One region of the Staphylococcus piscifermentans genome, then DNA from elsewhere that is predicted to be linked to it. Evidence: a T-box and tRNA genes for the amino acid it is inferred to sense, from the RefSeq annotation. Region 1 holds a T-box; the other holds one or more tRNA genes.

Region 1 (9,721 bases):
CTCTTCAAGTAATCTTCCAAACCGTCCATATTTTCATCATGTGCAATAATGTTAGTCGTTACGTAAATTTTCGCACCATATTTATCAGCGAATTCTACGCCTTCTTTGATTTCTTCCATTGTAAAGTTATCAGCATTAGAACGTAATCCGTATTCTTGTCCGCCTAAGAAGACCGCATCCGCTCCATAATGTACTGCAATTTTTAATTTTTCTAAGTTGCCGGCAGGTGCCAGCAATTCAGGTTTCTTCATTTGGCTTTTTGATTTTGACTCATCTTTTTTTGCTTGTGTAATCAAGAGATAGCCTCCTTAATAAACTGTGTGTTTGAATAAGAATCCTTCATCAAACGGTCGATGTTCAGGTTGGATTTCTTCAATCGGGTCCACTAGCATGAATTTTTCATCTTCATATGCTTCAGGATCTTCTTGGTATAAGTCGATAGCTTCTCTGTATTGTTCTGTACATACATTAATATATTCTTCAGTGTGCAACACACCATCTATTTTCAAACTATCGATTCCCGCTTCCAACAATGGATCTAATTCTTCAATCAAACATATATCGTTTGGCGACATAATATGTGTCCCATTATAATCTTCAAATACTGGATATTGATTTTCACGTTCTTCATCATATAACAATAAATCTTTCCCTGAATCTTGACGTTGAATTTTCATTTGACGATCTTGGAAAGTATAGTAATTACCGAGCAACATACGTTTCGATTGGAACATACAAGTCATCCCATGCACTTGTACTTCTATTTCTACCTCAGCATGTGCTTTAATATTCAAGATTTCTTCCAAGCTCAGCTCACGCGCAAGTACCGCACGTTTAGCGCCGCGTTTGCCCCAATAATTACATTGGAAATAATTTGTAACAATCGTCTCTGCATCCCAATTCAAAGGAATAGGCTGTGCTTGCGCTTTAACATACATGACTACTGCTGGATCACCGAAAATAATACGATCAACTTTGATTTCATGCAGAAATTGAATATAATCTTCTAAAGCATTCAAATGATAATTATGAAAAATACCATTTACAGCTGCATAGGCTTTTTTACCATGGCTATGAATGAGTTGTACCGCTTCACGCATGGCTTCTCGATCAAACTCTCCCGCTAAACGCAAACCGAATTTTTGTTCTCCGATTACAAAAGCATCTGCACCTTTTTCAATCAACACTTCAATATGCTCAACTGATTTAGGTGTCACAAGTAGTTCTGTCATTTTGACTCTCCTTTAATCGCGATGGCTAAACCATCTTCTATATCTAAAAAGTTAGTTTCATAGTCTGGATGATCATTTAACCAGGTATTAAACTTTTGAATTTTCTTCACCATCTGCTTAACGTTACGACTGCGTACCACTTCTATATCTGCTACAAAATCATGGTAGAGAATATTATCTACAATCACCAAACCGCCTTTTCTCAATAGTGGCGTATAGAGTTCAAAAAATTTCTGCGATTGTGCTTTGGCCGCATCAATAAAGATCATATCAAAAGATAAATCCTCAACTGCCTCAAAAGTTTCCCTTGCATCTCCTTCAATGAGATGAACTTGCGAACCATAGGTATAATTCGCTAAATTTTCTTTAGCAGCTTTCTGCATTGTTTCATCACGTTCAATTGTCCATACATTAATGTCTTCATTGACTGAAGCAAAATGCATAGCGCTATAACCGATAGCTGTTCCAATCTCTAAAATATGTCGTGATTGATGAATTCTTATCAATTGTTTAATCATATCCAACGACAAAGGATGGATAATCGGAACATTATTTTCTTCAGCGTAAGGTCTTAAGGCCTCTAACTCATGTGAGTGTTTTTGCGATAAATTAATCAAGTAATTTTCATTTTTATCCATAATACGCTTCCTTCATCGAAAAATTAACAAAAATAAATCAGCCACGCTGACTGATTTAAAGATGTAACCAACTTCATAAACTTTTCTTATAATTTAACTTTACATATTTTACCACAAAAAAGATGTAAAATTAAGTACCGACTTTAAATTATTGTAAAATTATCTTTTCAGAGGAATAACAGCCTATAATTCTCATTTATATATCTCAAAGTGCCGAATTTACGAGGGGGAGAACAAATGTTCTTGTGTGTAAAAAAGAAAAGACGGAGCACCTGGCTCCGCCTCAATTAACCTCAATTATTCCATTTCAGTATTGACTACTTCTTCAATCATATCCCATTCTTCCTCAGAATCGACAGGTAAGAATTTACCGCCATCGCCTTCTTCATCAGGAACATTAATCATCGGAATCAATTCAATCATATCGTCGTCATCAGATGTTTCGCCTTCTTCAGCTAAAATGACATATTCTTTGTCAAATTCAGGATGATAGAACTCTAGCACTTTACGATATAAAACTTCGTTACCATCTTCATCGTATAAAGTTAAAAGTTCCTCATCGTTATTCACTTTTAATTCTGCATCTTGGTTTTTATTATTTTCAGACATAAATAATGCTCCTTTTCATGGTTTATTGTAATGAGTCTAAATAACCTTGCAATATAAACACAGCAGCCATTTTATCAATTACTTTCTTACGTTTGTTTCTAGAAACATCCGCTTCTAGTAACGATCTTTCTGCTGCCATCGTACTTAAGCGCTCATCCCACATTACAATTTTGATATCTGGTAATGCATTTTGGAGTGCTTCCTTGTATTTTAACGAAGCTTCGCCTCTAAATCCAATAGAATTATTCATATTCTTCGGTAATCCTATTACAACAGTATCCGCGTCTTCTTTTTTTATGATTTCTGTTAACTTTGAAATACCTAATTCATTTTCTTCTTCATTGATTCGGAGTGTATCTAAGCCTTGAGCGGTCCAACCCATTAAATCACTGACAGCAACGCCGACTGTTTTACTGCCAACATCTAAACCGATAATTTTATGTGTGAGCATATACTATTTATCTTTAGACGCATTCAAGTAATTTGAAACAAGTTCTTCCATGATTTCATCACGGTCAATTCTTCTGATTTGGTTTCTTGCTTCATTATGACGCGGAATATAGGCAGGGTCACCTGATAAGAGATAACCGACAATTTGGTTGACTGGATCGTAACCACGTTCATTCAAGGTATTATACACGTTAGTCAGCACTGATTTAACATTTTCTTTAGGAACATCTTCAAGATTAAAGCGCATTGTTTTATCGTAATTGTTCATTTTCTTGCACACTCCTTCTACTTTAGTAGGCTGATACATCTACCATTCTACATGAGAGTGTCGATAAGTTATAGCGTTTTAATGTAGTTTTTAATGAATTGTAATGCCTCTGTTATCTTACTTGGTTCACTTCCGCCGCCTTGAGCCATATCAGGACGACCGCCGCCTTTACCGCCGACCACTGGTGCCATGTTTTTAATAATGTCCCCAGCTTTAATTTTATCTGTTTCAGCTTTAGGTACTGTGGCAACGAGTGCTACTTTACCGCCGACATCACTTGCTAAAATAATCACTGTATCTTGTAATTTTGATTTGAAATCATCCATTGTCTGACGTAATGCTTTTGCATTTTCAGCTTCTACTTGCAAGGCTAAGACTTTCAAGCCGTTCATTTCTTCTACTTGATCATCAATATTACCCATTTTCAATGCAGTGATTTCTTGATTACGTTGTTCTAATTGTTTATGCAATTGTTTTTCGTTGTCGATGAGTTGATTTACTTTTTCAGCTACTTGGTCATCTTCTTTAGCTTTTACTTGGTGCTTAACTGCTTTAAATTTATTTTGGATAGCTTCAAGATATAAGAAAGCAGCTTTACCAGTTAATGCTTCAATACGGCGTACGCCTGCACCAGTTCCTGATTCACTGACAATCTTGAATAAACCAATCTCAGATGTGTTGTTAACGTGAATACCACCACATAATTCAATAGAGAATGGTGACATATCTACTACACGCACAATATCGCCATATTTTTCTCCGAATAATGCCATTGCTCCAGATGCTTTCGCTTCTTCTATCGGCATTTCTTTGATAGTCACATCAATGCCTTTCCAAATTTCCTCATTAACACGGCGTTCAACTTGTTCTAATTCTTCTTCTGTTACTGGACCAAAGTGTGAAAAGTCGAAACGTAATCGGTCGCCTTCAACTAGAGAACCCGCCTGATTCACGTGATCACCTAGTACTTCTTTTAAAGCGGCATGCAATAAGTGAGTCGCACTATGGTTTTTCTTAATGTCGCGACGATCTGCATGGTTCACTGAAGCTTCAACTTCCGCACCTTCAGATACTTGTCCGAATTGAACTACACCTTTATGCAAGTTTTGACCATTTGGAGCTTTCGTCACTTCTGTCACTTCAATTTCAAAGTTTTCGTTGCTCACTGTACCTTGGTCAGCCACTTGTCCACCGCTGACAGCGTAAAATGGTGTTTGTTCAAGTACAAAGAATACCGTATCGCCAGCGTCTGCTTTCTCTACACGTTCACCGTTTACAATGATGTCTGTAATTTTAGTGTTTTGATCCATCACATCATAGCCTGTAAACGTACTTGCTGTAGTGATATTTTTTAATACTTCACTTTGGATTTGCATAGATTCTGATTTTTGACGTGCTTGACGAGCACGATCTCTTTGTTTTTGCATTTCCGCTTCGAAGGTTTTCATATCTACAGTTAAACCTTCGTTATCGGCAATTTCTTCTGTTAATTCAATTGGGAAACCGTACGTATCATATAATTTGAAAGCATCTTTACCATTGATCACATTACCGCCAGCTTTAGCCTCTTTAATCATATCGTTCAAGATAGCTAAACCTTCTTCTAATGTTTCGTGGAAACGTTCTTCTTCAGATTTAATAACACGTTTGATGAAATCTGCTTTTTGTTTCACTTCTGGGTAATAAGGTTCCATAATCTCTGCTACTGTGTCGACTAAGCGATACATGAATGGCTCATTAATATCTAGAGATTGACTGAAACGTACTGCACGACGCAACAAGCGACGTAATACATATCCGCGTCCTTCGTTTGCAGGTAAAGCACCATCACCAATAGCAAAGGCAATTGTACGGATATGGTCTGCAATGACTTTAAAAGCAACATCTTGTTCTGCATTTTCTTGATATTTTTTACCTGAAATTTGTTCTACATCTTCAATAATCGGCATAAACAAGTCTGTTTCGTAGTTGGTACGTACATTTTGCGCGATAGAAGCCATACGTTCCAGACCCATGCCGGTATCAATATTTTTATTGGGAAGCGGAGTATAGGTATGATCTTTATTATGATTAAATTCACTGAATACTAAGTTCCACACTTCAAGGTAACGTTCATTTTCACCGCCAGGGTACATTTCTTCAGCTGGATCGTCTTTACCATATTCTGGTCCACGATCATAGAAAATTTCTGTGTTCGGACCAGATGGACCTTCACCGATATCCCAGAAATTGCCTTCGATACGAATAATACGACTTTCTTCTAATCCGATAACATCATGCCATAAATCATACGCTTCTGTATCCTCAGGATGAATCGTTACATATAATTTTTCAGGTTCCATTCCCATCCAACGATCACTTGTTAAAAATTCCCAAGCAAATTCAATCGCTTCACGTTTGAAATAATCACCGATAGAAAAGTTGCCAAGCATTTCGAAAAATGTATGGTGGCGTGCAGTGAATCCTACATTTTCAATATCATTGGTTCTAATGGCTTTTTGAGAGTTGACAATTCTTGGTTTTTTCGGAATTTCACGACCGTCAAAGTATTTTTTCAGTGTTGCAACACCTGAGTTGATCCATAATAAAGAATCATCATTAATCGGTACAAGCGGTGCGGAAGGTTCTACCATATGTCCCTGTTCTTTAAAATAATCAATAAAATTTTGTCTGATTTCACTAGCTTTCAATTGCTTCATATATCCTCACTCCTAATTTACGATGATAAGCTCCGTATACTTGAGCATAAAAAAATACATTCATCCAAAAAGGGACGAATGTATCGCGGTACCACCCTAGTTATGTGTACAATCCACACTACACATCACTCATTGTTTATACGGACTGACATAAAGTAGCGTTCATCAATGTTTGCGATACCTTTCACCAACCGGCACCTCTCTCAAGCATAGTACATTGACTACTCATCTTTATGTGAATTTAATTTTATTTTAGATGGATGGTGCTTAAATGTCAATTATATGTTGTTTCGAAGGTGACTTTATTTTTCAGGCGCAAAACTATAAGGTGTAACATCGCCCATTCCAATCATCGGATCGATTTTGAAAATAGTAGCTTCTGACAGTTCGATGACTTTAGTATTTTGTTCTGCAGTTGAAGTTGAATGGTTCTCTTCAGTTTCACTTGACGATGCTTCCGTGCCGAAATAATCGCGCAGTAGTTGTGCCATGCGGGTCATACGCACCTGTCCGTACGTTTGCATTCCAATATCAAAGGCTTGGCTGTCTCCTAAAAAGACTAATGATTGTTTTGCGCGAGTCAAACCTGTATAGATAATCGGTCGTTGCAGCATACGATAATACTGTTTAACAATCGGCATAATCACGATTGGAAACTCTGAACCTTGTGCTTTATGAATTGAAGTACAGTAAGCATGCGTCAATTCCATCATGTCTTGTTTCGTAAAAGTGATTTCATTACCTTCAAAATCCACAACCAAGACGTCTTTATTTAATTCATTTTCTTTTGCCCAGAAAATACCTTGAATAACTCCAATATCACCATTGAAGATATTATCATTCGGACGGTTCACTAGTTGTAGTACTTTATCGCCTTTTCGAAAAACAACATCGCCAAATTCTATTTCTCGAGTATCTTCTTCTTTAGGGTTCAAGATATCTTGAAGTACTTTATTTAAGCGTTTAATACCTGCGCTTCCTCTATACATAGGTGCTAGCACCTGTATATCGCTCATATCATATCCTTTTTTAACAGCGGAAGTCACTACTTTATTAACGACATCAGGAATCTGATCGGCACTGCATGGGATGAAACTGCGATCATGGAAGCGTTGAGTAATATCAATTGGTTGTCCTAATTTCATTTTATGCGCTAATTCGATAATGCTTGAACCATCTTGTTGCCGATAAACTTCGGTCAAATTCACGCGTGGTATCACTTTAGAATCAATCAAGTCCTTAAAGACTTGACCTGGTCCTACAGAAGGTAATTGGTCTTCATCACCAACTAGAATAACTTGCGCATCAATCGGTACGGCATTTAAAAATTGATGGAACAACCAAGTATCTACCATCGACATTTCATCAATGATAATCAACTTAGCATTAATTTCATTTTCTAATACATCTTCTGGTTTCGTTTCTTGACTCCAACCAATCAAACGATGAATCGTCATGGCTTCTAAACCCGTAGATTCTTGTAATCTTTTAGCGGCTCGTCCTGTAGGCGCTGCTAAGGCGATAGGATAATCGTCTTCATTATAATCATCATAATCGAGCGATAAACCGTGGATTTCTGCGTAAAGTTCCACAATCCCTTTGATAACCGTAGTTTTCCCTGTACCTGGACCGCCAGTCAGCAGCATTACTTTAGAATTGATTGCAGTCTCTAAGGCTTCCTTTTGCGAAGCGGCATAATTCACTTTATTCATATCTTCAATTTCACCGATATGCATCTGCAAGTCTGATTGCTCGATAGTTTCTAATTTGGTTTGATGTGCTTCTATACGATATAAATTCTGTACACTTTTCACTTCGGAATAATATAAACTTGGAACAGAAAGGGTTTCATCCGCTTCCACCAGCTTCTCTTCCTCTGTCAGTTGCAAAATCATCTCTTCCAACAATTTAGCATCAATAGATTCGCTATGTACTTGCGATAACGTATCTTGAGAGGCTTCTATGACATAATCTTTCGGCAAATAAGTGTGGCCTTGTTTAATACATTCTTCTTCAATGGTATACAATAAGCCAGCTTTCAATCGCTCGGGGTCGTTGTATTCTATCCCAAGATTTTTAGCTAAAGTGTCAGCTTTATTAAAACCGACACCTTTCACATCATAGACCAGCTGATATGGATTCTTTTCAATTTCCGATAATGTCTCTACTTGATAGACCTGATAAATATTCATAGATAATTTAGGGCCGAAACCTAAATCATGCAGACGTATCATAATCTTTTCTACTTCTTGGTTACTATAGATTTGTTCGGCAATTTGTTTTTGCTTTTTCTTAGATAAATGTGGGACTTCAGCCAAAGCTTCTTCGTTATCCAAAATTTTATTAATCGCGTTTTCGCCAAGTGTAGCGACAATATTTTCTGCTGTTTTCTTTCCGATACCTTTAAATAAATCACTAGACAAATAACTGACAATAGCATCTTTTGTTTGCGGTAATTCTTTTTCAAAGGTTTCTGCTTTCAACTGTTTGCCATACTTCGGGTGTGTAACCGCTTGTCCTTTGAAGGTATACACATCACCTTCTGCAATTTCAGGAAAGAACCCTACAATTGTCGGCATACTATCAAATTCTTCATTCGTTTCAATAGGATCTACTTTCAGCACAGTATAGAAGTTTTCTTTATTTTGAAAAAGAATGGCTTCGACCGTACCTTTGACCATAGAGTAATCAAATAATGTAGGGTTGCTCAAGTGTTATTCCTCCTCTTGCTCAAGTTGTTTAAACGTTTTAATTGCGTGCTGACTTAACAAATGCTGAGGATCAATTTTGACTGCGCGTTCAAAATATGGCAGAGCATCGTTAGTATTTTCAGATTGCATATAGCCTGCAAGACCACGATTATAAAGCGCATCTGTATTTTCAGAATTGATATTTAGCACTTTATCTAACTGCTGTATTGCAGCGTCGAACATTTCTAAATGGCACAATACTAAACCATATTGAAATTGAATTTCTTCATCATTCTTCTCATCAAGTTCAGCTGCCCGCATTAAAAATGGCAACGCTTCTTTGAATGCGCCTAATTGATTGAATGACATACCAATCATATAATTGGTATCCGCTTCATCTACTCCTTTTTGCAAAGCTTGCTGATATAATTTAATCGCATCATTATAGCTTTCAGCATTATAGTAAACATTTGCCAGATTATAATAAATTGCACCATTATCAGGATTAATAGTTAAAGCTTTTTGGAAAAATTTCTCTGCTTTTTCTACTTCTCCAGCTTCAGCAAGCAAGATTCCTGAATTAATATAGTTTTCAATAGCTTCAGGGTTTTGTTCTATATTTTCAAATAAAGCTTTTAAAGCTTCTTCAAATTTGCCTTCTTTTATGAGTTGATAGATTGCTTCTTGTTCCATTTTTCAGTCCTCATTTCTATCTCGATTCAAATATATATTTTAACAGAAATAAAGCATTTTATGTAAAAAAAGAGACGAGGTATTGTCTCGTCTCTCTACTATTCCTTTATACAATATATGTTAATTGACCTGCTTCTTTATAGACATCATCAATCGTTGCACCACCGAGACATACATCTCCATCGTATAGCACTACTGCTTGTCCAGGCGTAATCGCACGCACAGGTTCATCAAAGTCTACGCGAATTTGGTTTTCTCCGATACTTGTAACTGTAACTTTTGTATCTTTTTGGCGATATCTGAATTTTGCTGTACATTCTAAGCCGTTTGCTAAATCGATATCATTCACAAGTGAAACATCTGATGCAATTAAGTAATCACTGTAAAGTGCATCATGATGGAAACCTTGTTCTACATATAAAACATTGTCTTCTAAGTTTTT
Region 2 (9,721 bases), 230 kb from region 1:
AACCCCCGACCTCACGGGTATGAACCGTACGCTCTAGCCAGCTGAGCTACACCGCCATTGTAAAGTTATGTTGTAAATAATAAATATGGTGGAGACTAGCGGGATCGAACCGCTGACCTCCTGCGTGCAAAGCAGGCGCTCTCCCAGCTGAGCTAAGCCCCCATATTTTCTAAGGTTATCGGGAAGACAGGATTCGAACCTACGACCCCTTGGTCCCAAACCAAGTGCTCTACCAAGCTGAGCTACTTCCCGTAGAAATAAAAGCGCGCCCGATAGGAGTCGAACCCATAACCTCTTGATCCGTAGTCAAACGCTCTATCCAGTTGAGCTACGGGCGCATAATTTAATTGGTGCCGAGGACCGGAATCGAACCGGTACGATAATCACTTATCGCAGGATTTTAAGTCCTGTGCGTCTGCCAGTTCCGCCACCCCGGCAAAATAATGGAGCAGAAGACGGGATTCGAACCCGCGACCCCGACCTTGGCAAGGTCGTATTCTACCGCTGAACTACTTCTGCAAATGCGGGTGAAGGGAGTCGAACCCCCACGCCTTGCGGCGCTAGATCCTAAGTCTAGTGCGTCTGCCAATTCCGCCACACCCGCTATTTAAATGGTGAGCCATAGAGGATTCGAACCTCTGACCCTCTGATTAAAAGTCAGATGCTCTACCAACTGAGCTAATGGCTCTGAGATGGTGCCGGCCAGAGGACTTGAACCCCCAACCTACTGATTACAAGTCAGTTGCTCTACCAGTTGAGCTAGGCCGGCTATTTAAATGGTGGAGAATGACGGGTTCGAACCGCCGACCCTCTGCTTGTAAGGCAGATGCTCTCCCAGCTGAGCTAATTCTCCATTTAATAATTGCCTGGCAACGTCCTACTCTTGCGGAACGTAAGTCCGACTACCATCGGCGCTAAAGAGCTTAACTTCTGTGTTCGGCATGGGAACAGGTGTGACCTCTTTGCCATTGTCACCAGACAATAGAATGCTTATACATTCAAAACTAGATAGTAAGTAAAATCAATTTACCAATCAAAACTTGAAATTGGATTAAGTCTTCGATCGATTAGTATTCGTCAGCTCCACATATCGCTATGCTTCCACCCCGAACCTATTAACCTCATCATCTTTGAGGGATCTTATAACCGAAGTTGGGAAATCTCATCTTGAGGGGGGCTTCATGCTTAGATGCTTTCAGCACTTATCCCGTCCATACATAGCTACCCAGCGATGCCGTTGGCACGACAACTGGTACACCAGAGGTATGTCCATCCCGGTCCTCTCGTACTAAGGACAGCTCCTCTCAAATTTCCTGCGCCCACGACGGATAGGGACCGAACTGTCTCACGACGTTCTGAACCCAGCTCGCGTACCGCTTTAATGGGCGAACAGCCCAACCCTTGGGACCGACTACAGCCCCAGGATGCGATGAGCCGACATCGAGGTGCCAAACCTCCCCGTCGATGTGAACTCTTGGGGGAGATAAGCCTGTTATCCCCGGGGTAGCTTTTATCCGTTGAGCGATGGCCCTTCCATGCGGAACCACCGGATCACTAAGTCCGTCTTTCGACCCTGCTCGACTTGTAGGTCTCGCAGTCAAGCTCCCTTATGCCTTTACACTCTATGAATGATTTCCAACCATTCTGAGGGAACCTTTGAGCGCCTCCGTTACACTTTAGGAGGCGACCGCCCCAGTCAAACTGACCGCCTGACACTGTCTCCCGCCATGATCAATGGCGCGGGTTAGAAATCCAACACAGCTAGGGTAGTATCCCACCAACGCCTCCACGTAAGCTGGCGCTCACGTTTCCAAGGCTCCTACCTATCCTGTACAAGCTGTGCCGAATTTCAATATCAGGCTACAGTAAAGCTCCACGGGGTCTTTCCGTCCTGTCGCGGGTAACCTGCATCTTCACAGGTACTATGATTTCACCGAGTCTCTCGTTGAGACAGTGCCCAAATCGTTACGCCTTTCGTGCGGGTCGGAACTTACCCGACAAGGAATTTCGCTACCTTAGGACCGTTATAGTTACGGCCGCCGTTTACTGGGGCTTCGATTCGTAGCTTCGCAGAAGCTAACCACTCCTCTTAACCTTCCAGCACCGGGCAGGCGTCAGCCCCTATACATCACCTTACGGTTTAGCAGAGACCTATGTTTTTGATAAACAGTCGCTTGGGCCTATTCACTGCGGCTCTTCAGAGCGTGAACCCTAAAGAGCACCCCTTCTCCCGAAGTTACGGGGTCATTTTGCCGAGTTCCTTAACGAGAGTTCTCTCGCTCACCTTAGAATTCTCATCTTGACTACCTGTGTCGGTTTGCGGTACGGGCGCCAAATCTCTAGCTAGAGGCTTTTCTCGACAGTGTGAAATCAACGACTCGAGGAAAACATGTTTCCTCTCCCCATCACAGCTTGACCTTATGAATGGCGGATTTGCCTACCATTCAGTCTTACTGCTTGGACGTGCACTCCAACAGCACGCTTCGCCTATCCTACTGTGTCCCCCCATCGCTTAAAACGATTATTGGCGGTACAGGAATATCAACCTGTTATCCATCGCCTACGCCTGTCGGCCTCGGCTTAGGACCCGACTAACCCAGAGCGGACGAGCCTTCCTCTGGAAACCTTAGTCAATCGGTGGATGGGATTCTCACCCATCTTTCGCTACTCACACCGGCATTCTCACTTCTAAGCGCTCCACATGTCCTTGCGATCATGCTTCGACGCCCTTAGAACGCTCTCCTACCACTGTCCGAAGGACAGTCCACAGCTTCGGTAATATGTTTAGCCCCGGTACATTTTCGGCGCAGTGTCACTCGACTAGTGAGCTATTACGCACTCTTTAAATGATGGCTGCTTCTAAGCCAACATCCTAGTTGTCTGGGCAATACCACATCCTTTGCCACTTAACATATATTTTGGGACCTTAGCTGGTGGTCTGGGCTGTTTCCCTTTCGAACATGGACCTTATCACCCACGTTCTGACTCCCAAGTTAAATTGATTGGCATTCGGAGTTTGTCTGAATTCGGTAACCCGAGAGGGGCCCCTCGTCCAAACAGTGCTCTACCTCCAACAATCATCACTTGAGGCTAGCCCTAAAGCTATTTCGGAGAGAACCAGCTATCTCCAGGTTCGATTGGAATTTCTCCGCTACCCTCAGTTCATCCGCTCACTTTTCAACGTAAGTCGGTTCGGTCCTCCATTCAGTGTTACCTGAACTTCAACCTGACCAAGGGTAGATCACCTGGTTTCGGGTCTACGACCAAATACTCAACGCCCTGTTCAGACTCGCTTTCGCTGCGGCTCCGCATTCGCTGCTTAACCTTGCATCAGATCGTAACTCGCCGGTTCATTCTACAAAAGGCACGCCATCACCCATTAACGGGCTCTGACTACTTGTAAGCACACGGTTTCAAGTTCTCTTTCACTCCCCTTCCGGGGTACTTTTCATCTTTCCCTCACGGTACTGGTTCACTATCGGTCACTAGAGAGTATTTAGCCTTGGGAGATGGTCCTCCCGGATTCCGACGGAATTTCACGTGCTCCGTCGTACTCAGGATCCACTCAGGAGAGAATTGACTTTCGACTACAGGACTCTTACCTTCTCTGGTTCGACTTTCCAGTACGATTCGTCTAATCAATTCTTTTGTAACTCCGTATAGAGTGTCCTACAACCCCAATGAGCAAGCTCATTGGTTTGGGCTCTTCCCGTTTCGCTCGCCGCTACTCAGGGAATCGAGTTTTCTTTCTCTTCCTGCGGGTACTAAGATGTTTCAGTTCTCCGCGTCTGCCTTCGGACATGCTATGTATTCACATGTCGATAACACAACATAACTTGTGCTGGGTTCCCCCATTCGGAAATCTCTGGATCAACGCTTACTTACAGCTACCCAAAGCATATCGTCGTTAGTAACGTCCTTCATCAGCTTCTAGTGCCAAGGCATCCACCGTGCGCCCTTAATAACTTAATCACGTTATTAATTATGTGAGTAATCTTCTTTGCCGTAGGCAAATCGATTACTAGCGATTCATTTAAATGAATAAAGCTTTTAAAACTCTAATTCACTCGGTTTTGCTTGGTAAAATCTATTTTTACTTACTTATCTAGTTTTCAATGTACAATTTAAAATCTTATATGGTGGAGACTAGCGGGATCGAACCGCTGACCTCCTGCGTGCAAAGCAGGCGCTCTCCCAGCTGAGCTAAGCCCCCATACATGTATTAAATTTAAATGGTGGGCCTAAGTGGACTCGAACCACCGACCTCACGCTTATCAGGCGTGCGCTCTAACCAGCTGAGCTATAGGCCCATTTAATAATGAATGAATAAACATTCAAAACTGAATACAATATGTCACGTTATTCCGTCAGTTTCTATTGAAACTGTTCCGTATATATCCTTAGAAAGGAGGTGATCCAGCCGCACCTTCCGATACGGCTACCTTGTTACGACTTCACCCCAATCATTCGTCCCACCTTCGACGGCTAGCTCCTAAAAGGTTACTCCACCGGCTTCGGGTGTTACGAACTCTCGTGGTGTGACGGGCGGTGTGTACAAGACCCGGGAACGTATTCACCGTAGCATGCTGATCTACGATTACTAGCGATTCCAGCTTCATGTAGTCGAGTTGCAGACTACAATCCGAACTGAGAACAGCTTTATGGGATTTGCTTGACCTCGCGGTTTCGCTGCCCTTTGTACTGTCCATTGTAGCACGTGTGTAGCCCAAATCATAAGGGGCATGATGATTTGACGTCATCCCCACCTTCCTCCGGTTTGTCACCGGCAGTCAACTTAGAGTGCCCAACTTAATGCTGGCAACTAAGCTTAAGGGTTGCGCTCGTTGCGGGACTTAACCCAACATCTCACGACACGAGCTGACGACAACCATGCACCACCTGTCACTTTGTCCCCCGAAGGGGAAGACTCTATCTCTAGAGCGGTCAAAGGATGTCAAGATTTGGTAAGGTTCTTCGCGTTGCTTCGAATTAAACCACATGCTCCACCGCTTGTGCGGGTCCCCGTCAATTCCTTTGAGTTTCAGCCTTGCGGCCGTACTCCCCAGGCGGAGTGCTTAATGCGTTAGCTGCAGCACTAAGGGGCGGAAACCCCCTAACACTTAGCACTCATCGTTTACGGCGTGGACTACCAGGGTATCTAATCCTGTTTGATCCCCACGCTTTCGCACATCAGCGTCAGTTGCAGACCAGAAAGTCGCCTTCGCCACTGGTGTTCCTCCATATCTCTGCGCATTTCACCGCTACACATGGAATTCCACTTTCCTCTTCTGCACTCAAGTTTTCCAGTTTCCAATGACCCTCCACGGTTGAGCCGTGGGCTTTCACATCAGACTTAAAAAACCGCCTACGCGCGCTTTACGCCCAATAATTCCGGATAACGCTTGCCACCTACGTATTACCGCGGCTGCTGGCACGTAGTTAGCCGTGGCTTTCTGATTAGGTACCGTCAAGGTGCGCATAGTTACCTACGCACTTGTTCTTCCCTAATAACAGAGTTTTACGATCCGAAGACCTTCATCACTCACGCGGCGTTGCTCCGTCAGGCTTTCGCCCATTGCGGAAGATTCCCTACTGCTGCCTCCCGTAGGAGTCTGGACCGTGTCTCAGTTCCAGTGTGGCCGATCACCCTCTCAGGTCGGCTACGTATCGTTGCCTTGGTAAGCCGTTACCTTACCAACTAGCTAATACGGCGCGGGTCCATCTATAAGTGACAGCAAAACCGTCTTTCATTGCGGAACCATGCGGTTCCGCATATTATCCGGCATTAGCCCCGGTTTCCCGGAGTTATTCCAGTCTTATAGGTAGGTTACCCACGTGTTACTCACCCGTCCGCCGCTAACGTCAGAGGAGCAAGCTCCTCGTCTGTTCGCTCGACTTGCATGTATTAGGCACGCCGCCAGCGTTCATCCTGAGCCAGGATCAAACTCTCCATAAAAGTTTATGATTTGTTTGACTAGCTCATAAAAACTAATTTGTTTTAAAACGTCTTAAGACGTTTGTTAATTGGAATTAACGTTGACATATTGTCATTCAGTTTTCAATGTTCATTTTTTCGTGTTACATTTAACTATTATATCAAACTTGAAAAGCGAAGTCAAGAACTTTTTTAATTTGTTTTTTTCGTTCTGTCTCGTTCGTTTTTCTCAACAATAAACATTCTATAATGTTTGCAAGCGAGAATCAATAGTAAAATTTACACTTTGTTAAAGTTTTTAATTAGAACTTTTAAAACTCAATCTGAAATTTACTGTGCCGTTTCAACGACCTATTCATCATATCAAGATGCAATGAATGAGTCAATAAAAATCTTAAATAATTTTCGTATAATATTACCTCTTGTGTGATTGATTGCATTGTTAGATGTGCAATGGTGCAATTCGTGTAATTCAGTACTCCTCTTCTTTTCAAATTTTGTGTACTTATTCATTTCCTTTCAAAAATGAATACTTTCATATGCCTCCCTTTTTATTAAAAAGCTGTTAACTTCCTTCAAATTCATTAGAAAACGAAATATAAAAAGAAGCAGTCTGAGATATTTATGTCTCAGACTGCTTTTTGAATAGGCAGCCACTGTTTGAATAATTGTTTACTTGTATCAAACTAAACTCTATTCTGATCAGCTTTACCTATATAGGCACTAAATAATTCTTAATCAATTATTTTTTCCTATTTCTTCTTTAATGAATCGAGTATTCACCTTTTTATTGATCTTCTTTTTCTTGGCATTCTGGACATAGTCCATAGATTTCCATTCTATGATGGGAAATTTTGAAACCTGTTACATGTTGGGCTAAATGTTCTACTTCGTGAAGTTGCGGATAATGAAAGTCAACAATCTTTCCGCAGTTTTCACAAATTACGTGATAATGATTATGTGTATTAAAATCAAAGCGACTAGATGCATCTCCATATGTCAGTTCGTTGACAATACCTGTTTTCTTAAACACACGCAAGTTATTATAAATTGTCGCAACACTTATGTTTGGAAAATCTGGTGACAGTGCCTGATAAATTTCATCTGCAGTTGGATGAGTATCACTTGAAATCAAAAATCTTAAGATAGCTTGTCTTTGCGGTGTAATTCTGATTCCGGCGTTTCTTAAAGATGCAATCGAGTCCTCTAATTGATGTTCAATAGATTCCATTTCTGCACTCATCTAATCCACCGTCTTTCTACTTAATAATAATTATTACTTAATATTAATATAACGGTTAAGATAGCGAAATGTCAATGATTGTACAATTTTTGCTTAATATCCTTTATCTAGATCCACCTTATTCTCAACTACATCACCGTTATTGAGAAAATGCTTGAAATTTTTGATAAATATATTACTAGCATCTTTAAAGTTTTCTCTATAATTACCAGTAATATGCGCTGTAATTGTTATATTTTCAACATCATATAAAGGACTATCGCTTGTTAACGGTTCATTTTCAAAAACATCTGCATAAGCATGACGGATTTGATGATTCTTCAATGCTTCTATCAATGTTTGTTCTGAAGTAATAGTGCCTCTTCCTACATTAATAAACAACGCGCTATCTTTCATAGCTTTAAATTCCTTATCACCTAGTAAATGATAGGTATCAGCAGTTGAAGGTAAAACATTGACTACAATATCTGCATTCGGCAATACTTCATCTAAATCTTTAATTGGATAAACATGATCAAAATCTTTAACTGGATGTCCTGTCGTATTCACACCTTCAACAGTCATACCAAAAGCTTGAGCCAAGTGTGCTGTTGCTTGAGGAATAGTACCAGTACCTAACATTAAAATAGTTTGTCCATCTACTCTTTCACCCGTCAATTTAGAATCATATATTTTCTGATCTTGATTGCGTCTTGAAATTGCCATTTTTTTATAGTCATCTAAAATATAGGCAAAGATAAATTGACTCATCTGTTTAGCATGTACTCCAGAGGCATTAGTTAATAGAATATCCTTCTCCTTAAAATAGTCTAACGGAAGATTATTCACACCTGCTGCATACCATGCTACCCATCTTAACTTCGGCATCCCTTCAAAGAATGCTTGGTCAGCTTTGCCACTGTATCCAATCACTATTTCAGCGTCTTTTTTATCCGCTTCATCTATTTCCTCTACATTTTTACGAAAAACAAATTCTACATCAGGAAAAGTATCTTCTAAAAGCTTTTCAGCATCTTTCAATCTATTTAATGAAAGAACTTTCAAATTTCTCACCCCAGCATTTCTTTTAATTGATTCATTTGTTCTTTAACTTTTACCTTTTCAATTACATGGGTTACTGTACCATTTTCGTCAATCACAAATGTAGTTCTCACGATACCCATTGATTCTTTACCAAAACTTTTCTTCAATTGATACACACCAGTTTTCTCCGCTAATTTATAATCTTCATCCACCAATAAATCAAAATTCAAATCATGCTTAGCAATAAAATTCTGATGCTTTTTCTTAGAGTCTCCGCTAATTCCATAAACAGCGATGTCTAAATCATTGAACATAGCCATATTATCTCGGAAGTCACATGCTTCTGTTGTACAACCTGGTGTATTATCTCTAGGATAAAAATAAAGAATTGCTTTGCTGCCTTTTAATGTTTCATTAGTAATGACTTCACCATCTTGATTTTCTAATGCAAATTCTGGAAATTTTTCTCCTTTTTCTAACATATGCTCACCCTTCTTCTTGTTATAGTTAATTATATGATACGATAAGAGACGTAAATATTAAATTAAAAGAGGTTGATAAATCATGGAATTTACTGAAAGCGAACGACTTCAAAGCTTATCAGACGAGTATATTTTAGGAGGTGTCAATTCACCTTCTCGTTCATATAAAGCTGTAGGTGGAGGTGCACCTGTCGTAATGAAAGAAGGTAAAGGTCAATATTTATATGACGTAGATGGAAATCGCTATATTGACTACCTGCAAGCATATGGCCCTATTATCACTGGACATGCACATCCTCATATCACTAAAGCAATTCAAGAACAAGCAGCTAAAGGCGTGTTATATGGTACTCCGACAGAACTTGAAATCGAATTTGCTAAAAAATTACGTGAAGCTATTCCATCATTAGAAAAAATGCGTTTTGTGAACTCAGGTACTGAAGCTGTAATGACTACTATCCGTGTAGCACGTGCTTATACTAACCGCAATAAAATTATTAAATTTGCTGGTTCTTATCATGGGCATTCAGATTTAGTATTAGTTGCTGCAGGAAGCGGCCCTTCTCAATTAGGTTCTCCAGACTCAGCTGGCGTGCCTAAAAGCGTTGCTCAAGAAGTGATTACAGTACCTTTCAATGATATCGAAGCATATAAAGAAGCAATGGAACATTGGGGTAATGAAGTCGCTGCAGTATTAGTAGAACCAATCGTCGGCAACTTCGGAATGGTAGAACCTAAACCTGGTTTCTTAGAAGCAGTTAACGACATTACACACGAATACGGCGGTTTAGTTGTATATGATGAAGTTATCACAGCTTTTCGTTTCCATTATGGCGCAGCTCAAGACTTGCTAAACGTCTATCCTGACCTAACTGCTTTCGGCAAAATTGTAGGTGGAGGTTTACCAATCGGCGGTTACGGCGGTCGTCAAGATATTATGGAGCAAGTCGCACCATTAGGACCTGCATATCAAGCTGGTACAATGGCAGGAAATCCTCTTTCAATGAAAGCTGGCATCGCGCTATTAGAAGTATTAGA

Evidence for each region. A T-box is a leader RNA that pairs with one kind of tRNA and senses whether it is charged. The one in region 1 lies ahead of alaS (alanine--tRNA ligase), so its partner is inferred to be a tRNA-Ala.
Region 2: it encodes a tRNA-Ala, which carries the amino acid that the T-box ahead of alaS (alanine--tRNA ligase) is inferred to sense. The anticodon was not compared.

What each region holds. Positions count from the first base shown of each region.
Region 1 covers NZ_LT906447.1:1,391,949-1,401,669, reverse strand. Annotated here, with positions in the region: gene CKV71_RS06500 (peptidase U32 family protein) at 1-251, opposite strand, end outside; gene CKV71_RS06495 (peptidase U32 family protein) at 309-1,232, opposite strand; gene CKV71_RS06490 (O-methyltransferase) at 1,229-1,870, opposite strand; gene CKV71_RS06485 (DUF1292 domain-containing protein) at 2,168-2,479, opposite strand; gene ruvX (Holliday junction resolvase RuvX) at 2,502-2,930, opposite strand; gene CKV71_RS06475 (IreB family regulatory phosphoprotein) at 2,934-3,197, opposite strand; gene alaS (alanine--tRNA ligase) at 3,266-5,896, opposite strand; T-box leader at 5,964-6,137, opposite strand; gene recD2 (SF1B family DNA helicase RecD2) at 6,199-8,607, opposite strand; gene CKV71_RS06460 (tetratricopeptide repeat protein) at 8,611-9,279, opposite strand; gene mnmA (tRNA 2-thiouridine(34) synthase MnmA) at 9,386-9,721, opposite strand, start outside.
Region 2 covers NZ_LT906447.1:1,164,356-1,174,076, reverse strand. Annotated here, with positions in the region: tRNA gene CKV71_RS05350 (tRNA-Met) at 1-56, opposite strand, end outside; tRNA gene CKV71_RS05345 (tRNA-Ala) at 87-162, opposite strand; tRNA gene CKV71_RS05340 (tRNA-Pro) at 179-252, opposite strand; tRNA gene CKV71_RS05335 (tRNA-Arg) at 265-338, opposite strand; tRNA gene CKV71_RS05330 (tRNA-Leu) at 349-437, opposite strand; tRNA gene CKV71_RS05325 (tRNA-Gly) at 445-519, opposite strand; tRNA gene CKV71_RS05320 (tRNA-Leu) at 523-604, opposite strand; tRNA gene CKV71_RS05315 (tRNA-Lys) at 613-688, opposite strand; tRNA gene CKV71_RS05310 (tRNA-Thr) at 694-769, opposite strand; tRNA gene CKV71_RS05305 (tRNA-Val) at 778-853, opposite strand; rRNA gene rrf (5S ribosomal RNA) at 865-979, opposite strand; rRNA gene CKV71_RS05295 (23S ribosomal RNA) at 1,048-3,972, opposite strand; tRNA gene CKV71_RS05290 (tRNA-Ala) at 4,138-4,213, opposite strand; tRNA gene CKV71_RS05285 (tRNA-Ile) at 4,234-4,310, opposite strand; rRNA gene CKV71_RS05280 (16S ribosomal RNA) at 4,405-5,956, opposite strand; gene perR (peroxide-responsive transcriptional repressor PerR) at 6,723-7,178, opposite strand; gene CKV71_RS05270 (phosphoglycerate dehydrogenase) at 7,272-8,222, opposite strand; gene bcp (thioredoxin-dependent thiol peroxidase) at 8,228-8,683, opposite strand; gene CKV71_RS05260 (glutamate-1-semialdehyde 2,1-aminomutase) at 8,766-9,721, shown strand, end outside.